DNA from 2 places in the Hydrogenophaga pseudoflava genome. Region 1 is predicted to be linked to the other one. Evidence: predicted binding sites of a transcription regulator. Region 1 holds the regulator's gene; the other holds the start of a gene.
The links. Region 1 encodes sigma-54, which starts transcription at its own class of promoters, with help from an activator protein. Its sites were predicted from a motif close to TGGCANGNAANCTGCTTT; they were not measured.
Positions count from the first base shown of each region.

Region 2: a site for sigma-54 is predicted at 1,855-1,872, ahead of HPF_RS17680 (PQQ-dependent catabolism-associated beta-propeller protein). Genes of this name have one in related genera too.

Region 1 is NZ_CP037867.1:4,531,945-4,535,172, forward strand. Features, by position in the region: gene HPF_RS21810 (THUMP domain-containing class I SAM-dependent RNA methyltransferase) at 1-269, opposite strand, end outside; gene rpoN (RNA polymerase factor sigma-54) at 266-1,885, opposite strand; gene lptB (LPS export ABC transporter ATP-binding protein) at 1,898-2,647, opposite strand; gene lptA (lipopolysaccharide transport periplasmic protein LptA) at 2,683-3,228, opposite strand, start outside.
Region 2 is NZ_CP037867.1:3,675,404-3,678,631, forward strand. Features, by position in the region: gene HPF_RS17675 (type 1 periplasmic-binding domain-containing protein) at 1-653, opposite strand, end outside; gene HPF_RS17680 (PQQ-dependent catabolism-associated beta-propeller protein) at 782-1,786, opposite strand; gene HPF_RS17685 (Bug family tripartite tricarboxylate transporter substrate binding protein) at 1,964-3,022, shown strand; gene HPF_RS17690 (ABC transporter ATP-binding protein) at 3,019-3,228, shown strand, end outside.

The sequences.
Region 1 (3,228 bases):
GGCGTGAACCAGATTTCCCAGGCGACCTCACTGGCGGCCGCGTACAGGTCGTTCTCGCTGCGGTAGCCGCCGTGCCAGAGTTGCACCAGCACGCGCTGCGCGAGCCGGCAGTGCAGGTTGAGCTTGAGCGCGTCGCGCCAGGACGCCTGCAGCGCCACACCGGCGCGCGACTTCTGCACCGCGGTCTCGCCCGTGATGCGCGTGACTTCGGCGGCGAGGTAGTCCTCCACGCCGGCGGCGCAGGGGAGGAAAAGATTCAATTGGTTCAAAGCGCTTTTCTCAGGTTCGCCGGCGCGATGCGCAGCGCCTCGCGGTATTTCGCGACCGTGCGGCGCGCGCACTCGATGCCCTGCTCCTTGAGCAGGTCCGAGAGCTGGTTGTCGGACAGCGGCTTGGTCGGCTCTTCGGACGCGATGAACTGCTTGAGCAGGGCGCGCACCGCCGTGCTCGACGCATTGCCGCCGGTCTCCGTTCCCAGGCTGGAGCCGAAAAAGTACTTGAGCTCGTAGGTGCCGAACGGCGTGGCCATGTACTTGGCCGTGGTCACGCGGCTGATGGTGGACTCGTGCAAGCCCAGCTCGTCGGCGATCTCGCGCAGCACCAGCGGGCGCTTGGCCAGTTCGCCGTGCATGAAGAAGTTGCGCTGGCGCTCCACGATGGCCGAGGACACGCGCAGGATGGTGTCGAAGCGCTGCTGGATGTTCTTGATGAACCAGCGCGCTTCCTGCAGCCGCTGCTGCATGGCCGCGTGGCCCGCTTCGCCGCCGGCCTCGCGCCGCCCCCGCAGGGCGTTGGCATAGACATCGTGCACGCGCAGGCGCGGCATCACCTCGGCGTTGAGCGAGACCTTGAAACCGCGACCGGCGCGGGTGACGATCACGTCGGGCACCACGACGTTGCGCTCGACGTCGACGAAGCGCCGGCCCGGCTTGGGCTCCAGGCGGGCGATCAGCGCCAGCGCGGCGCGCACGGTCTCGTCGTCGTGCCCGGTGGCCGCACACAGGCGCTTGATGTCGCGCTTGGCCATCAGCTCCAGCGGCTGCTCGCAGATCGCCAGCGCCGCGCGGGCGGCGGGCGTGTTGCGCAGCTCCATGATCTGCAGCCGCAGGCACTCGCCCAGGTCGCGCGCGCCCACGCCCGTGGGCTCCATCTGCTGCAGCCACTGCAGGGCCATGCCCAGGCGCTGCTCAATGGCCTCGACTTCGTCGAAGCGCGGCTCTTCGTCGGCCGGCCGGCCCGCGGTCAGGCGCCAGCAGGCGCGCGCCAGCTCGTGCAGGCTGTCCTCCAGATACCCGTCGTCGTTGAGCGACTCGATCAGGAAAAACAGCGCCGCGCTGTCCTCGTCCGACAGGCGCAGGCAGCGCGCCTGCTCGTGCAGCTGGTCCTGAAGGCTAACCGGCACACGGGCCAGGTCGGCGGCCGTGGCGGTGTCGTCGTCGTCCCCGCCGGAACCGCTGTTGCGCGCGGGTGCATCGCCGCCCCATTCGCTGTCGTCGGGCGCCATCTCGACGGTGCCGTCGCCTTCCCAGCTTTCTTCGACCGGCGCGGCGCCGTCCAGCCGGCTCTCCACGTCGTCGCTGCTGTTGTCCGCGCTGTCGGCCTGGGTGGTGCGGGTGTCCGGCTCGGCGCTGCGCAGCTCGACCACCGGCTGCGCCGCTTCTTCCAGTTGCTCGCCGGCCACCACCGGCGCGTCCGCGGTCTGCACGCCGAAATCTTCGCGATCGGCCACTTCCTCGCCCCGTTCCAGGAACGGGTTCTCGTCGAGCATCTGCTCGACTTCCTGAGCCATCTCCAGCGTGGACAGCTGCAACAGGCGGATCGACTGCTGCAGTTGCGGCGTCAGCGCGAGGTGCTGCGACACCCGCAGCGACAGACCTTGCTTCATCGGCTCATTCCGTCACATGCGGAAGTTCTCGCCCAGGTAGACGCGGCGCACCTCGGCGTTTTCAATGATCTCGGCGGTGGTACCGCTGGCCAGCACATGACCGTCGCTGATGATGTAGGCGTGGTCGCAGATGCCCAGGGTTTCGCGCACGTTGTGGTCGGTGATCAGCACACCGATGCCGCGCGACTTGAGGAAACTGATGATGTGCTGGATCTCCAGCACCGCGATCGGGTCGATGCCGGCGAAGGGCTCGTCCAGCAGGATGAACCGCGGCCGGGTGGCCAGCGCGCGGGCGATCTCCACGCGACGGCGCTCACCGCCCGAGAGGGCGGGCGCGGGCGAATCGCGCAGGTGGTCGACGCGCAGCTCCTTGAGCAGCTCGTCCAGCCGGGCATCGATCTCGCGCGCCGACAACGGCTGGCCGTTCGCGTCCTGCTGCAGCTCCAGCACCGCGCGCACGTTCTGCGCCACCGTGAGCTTGCGGAAGATCGAGGCTTCCTGCGGCAGGTAACCCAGCCCCAGCCGGGCACGGCGGTGGATGGGCAAGGACTCGATGCGGTGACCGTCCAGCAGGATCTCGCCACCGTCGGCCCGCAGCAGGCCGACGATCATGTAGAACGACGTGGTCTTGCCGGCACCGTTGGGGCCCAGCAGTCCCACCACCTCGCCCTTGTCCACCGACAGGGACACGTCCTTGACCACCTTGCGGCTGCCATAGGACTTCTTGAGTCCCCGGACCTCCAGACGGCTGTGCGACGGCATGTCGCCCGACGGACTGGCGCTGGCGACGGTCTCCGTCACTTCTTGGGCTCGGTGATCTTGCCGCTGGGACGCAGCGTGGCCGGATCGGTCGCCGGGGCGGCGGGGCCGTTCTTCTCCTCTTCCGGGATCGGCGTGAGCATGGCGCGCACGCGGCCGGTGGGGTTGGCGGCGGTCTTGCTGGTGTCCCCACCCTTGACCGTGAACACCTCGGTCAGGCTGTTGTAGAGGATCTCGCTGCCCACGCTCTGGTCGTTGAGCAGGGTGCCGCGGTAGCGGCGCAGCACCGCGCGACCGGTGAACAGCACCGTCTGCGCCTTGCTGTCGTATTCGATGCGATCACCCTCGCCCTCGATCCATTCGTCCACGCCTTCCCGCTTCTGGCGGAAGAAACCGGCCTTTTCGGGGGTGCCCAGCAGCAGACCGTACTGATTGCCTTGCGGGTCCTGGCGCACGTCCAGCTTGGCACCGCGCATCAGGATGGTGCCCTTGGTGATCACCACGTTGCCTGTGAACACGCTGGTCTGGCGTGTCTCTTCGTAGCGCAGCGCATCGGCCTCCACGTTCATGGGCTTGTCCTTGTC
Region 2 (3,228 bases), 860 kb from region 1:
CCTGTCAGCAGCCGCACGTTGCCCAGGTCACGCTCGCGCGGGTCGCCGGTCAGCTTGAAGGGTTTGGTGGACGTGGCCTTGATGCCGTAGCGCTTGGCCGAGCGGTTGAAGGCCTCCAGCACGGGCGCATCGCCCGGCAGCGGCCCCTGAAGCACCAGGGCCTTGCGCCAGTTGCGCGCCGCCAGGTACTGCGCCAGCGCGTCGCTGAGCATCGCGCGGCTGGGGATGGTGTGCAGCAGGTGCGCCGCGCACTGGGCGCCGCGCAACGCGTCGTCGTCGGCCGCCGCGTTGAACACGATGGCGCCGCCCAGCGCCGCCGGCGCGGCCTGCACCAGCGCGCGCAGCTCGGCCGCCGGCAAGTCGGCCACCACGTGCTGCACCTTGGCGGCCTTCAGCTCGGCCAAGGCCTTGGTCAGGCCCGCGGCGTTGGGCAGCACCACGTCCTTCACCTCCAGCGCGATGCCGGCGGCGTCCAGCTCAAACGCCGAGTCTTCGGCCGCCAGCTGCACGCCGTCGATGGCGCGCCCGGTCGGGTGGCCGGGGTAGGCCTTCTCCAGCCGCCGCGGCGCGTGGCGCGGGTCGCCGTCCAGCGACACCACCGCGATGGTGACCTTGGTGGCGGCCAGCGCTGGAGCAGGCACCGACGCCCACACGCAGGCACACCACAAACCCAAGCCCAGAATGCCGCGGAACCGGCTTTGCCGGGCCGCAGGCATTGCGCCTTGAGGGGCGGAGCGGCCACACGAAGTGGGCAAGCGATGGGGGTGGGCCACAAGCTCTGTCATTTGCTCACAAGAATGGTGTGCGGCACGCGTCCGGCAGGAACCGTCTTGATCGCCTTGGCCGCAGCGGTGTCCACCAGCGTTATGTCGTCCGACAGGCCGTTGGCCACGAACAGGGTCTTGCCATCGGGCGTGAAGCCCAGGCCCCACGCGCGCTTGCCCACCAGCACCTGGTTCTTCACCGCCTTGCTCGCCACGTCCACCTCGGCCACGTGGTTGGCGCGGCCCAGGCCCACCCACATGCTCTTGCCGTCCGGGCTGATGGCCATGCCCACGGGGGTGATGTCGGCCGGGCGCATGCCCTTGACCTCGAACTTGATCTTCTGCTTCTCGGTGTGGGTCTTGGTGTCGACCACGCTCACGGTGGCGTCCAGTTCGTTGGTGACCCACAGTTCGCTGCCGTCGGGCGACATGACGAAGCGGCGCGGGCGCTTGCCGACCTTGATGTTTTTGGTCACCTTCTTCGTGCCCAGGTCGATCACATGGACGACGTTGGCCACTTCGGAGGTCACGTAGGCGGTTTTGCCATCGGGCGTGACCAGCACGCCTTCGGGCTCGCCGCCGGTTTTCACTTCAAACACCGCCTTTTTCGTGGCGATGTCGTAGGCGCCCAGCACGCTGTCGTCCTCCACCGACACATAGGCGGTCTTGCCGTCGGGGCTGAGGTCGAACATCTCCGGGCTCTCGCCCAGCGGCACGGTGCCGGCCAGCTTGCCGCCGGCCACGTCCACCACGCCCATGGCGTTGCTGTCGCCGCAGATCACGAAGATCTGCGAACCATCGGCGTTGAACCTCATGTCGCGCGGCCGCTTGCACACGTCGATGGCGCCCTGGCGCTCGCCCGCGGTGTTGAACACGTAGAGCTTGTTGTCCTTCTCGCTGGACACGTAAACCTTGCTTTCGGCATGGGCCGGCAGGCTGAAGGCGAGCGAGGCGCCGGCGGCGCACAGGGCCGCGGTCAGCGGGCGCATGGAACGGCGGAATGCGGTGGCACGGAGGGCCATGTCTTTGTCTCCTTGGTGTTGTCAAACGGTCAGCGGCCGGGCGGGCATCGCCACGGGCGCGCGATGCCTCTGCAAATTCGGTGCCAGTGGGCCATGGGCTGTTGCGGGAACAGAATTTGCCTCAAGATGCCCTGTCCCGAGGGCGCTCCAAGGGACAGGAGACTATCAGGCCCCGCCATGAGACACACACCGCTGTTCCCAGCGTTCAAAAATGACACAGGGATAACCCTGAGCCGTGACACAACCCAGGCCCGGCACCCGACGCGCCGCGACATCCTGTTCCAGGCCGGCGCGCTGGCCGTGGCGTCTGCGACGCCGCTGGCGAGGGCCCAGGCGCCCTTTCCCAGCAAGCCGCTGCAGCTCATCGTGCCCTGGCCCGCAGGCGGTCAGACCGATCTGACGATCCGCATCCTCTGCGAAGAGGCCGAGCCGCTGCTGGGCCAGCCGGTGCTGGTGGTCAACAAGCCCGGCGCGGCCGGCACGCTGGTGGCGCCCGCGCTCAAGGCGGCAGAGGCCGACGGTCACACCATCGGCCAGGTGCCCATCACGGTCTACCGCCACGCACTGATGAACCACGTGCCCTGGGACCCGGTGACCGACCTCGCGCCCATCCTGCAGGTCTCGGGCGTGAGCTTCGGCCTGCTGGTGCCGGCCAGCAGCCCGTTCAAGAGCGCCACCGAGCTGATCGACTGGGCCATCAAGCACCCCGGTGAGCTGATCCTGGGCTCCACTGGCATCGGCACCACCGCCCACCTGGCGATGGAAGAGATCCTGCTGCAGCACAACGTGAAGTACGTGCACGTGCCCTACAAGGGCACGGCCGACCAGATGCTGGCCATCGCGGGCGCGCAGATCATGGCGGGCGTCAACTCCACCGGCTTCGCGCCCTGGGTCGAGAAAGGCCAGATGCGCGTGCTCGCCACCTTCAACGCCACGCGCAACCCGCGCTGGCCCGACGCGCCCACCATGCGCGAACTGGGTTATCCGCAGGCGGTCTACACCTCGCCATGGGGCCTGGCCGCGCCGGCCGCCACACCGCCCGCGGTGGTGCAGAAGCTGCACGACGTGTTCCACAAGGCCATGTTCAGTGAGCGCCATGCCAGCGCGCTCGCCCGCTACGATCAGTCACTCGATTACCTGGGCACGCGCGACTACCGCCAGGCCGTGCTCGCCACCATCGAGCGCGAGAAGAAACTGCTCGCGCGCATGAACCTGCTGGCCAAAACCGCCTCATGACCGAGCCCACCGCCCTCGCCTCCGACACCGTGCTGAAGGCCGACGGCCTGCACAAGGCCTACAACGGCAAACCCGCACTCAAGGGCGTGAGCCTGTCGCTGCAAGCCGGCGAGATGGTGGCGCTGCTGGGCCCCAACGGCGCCGGCAAGTCCACCCTGCTGCAGCTGCTCACCGGTTTGTTCACACCCGACCAGGGCACGATCACC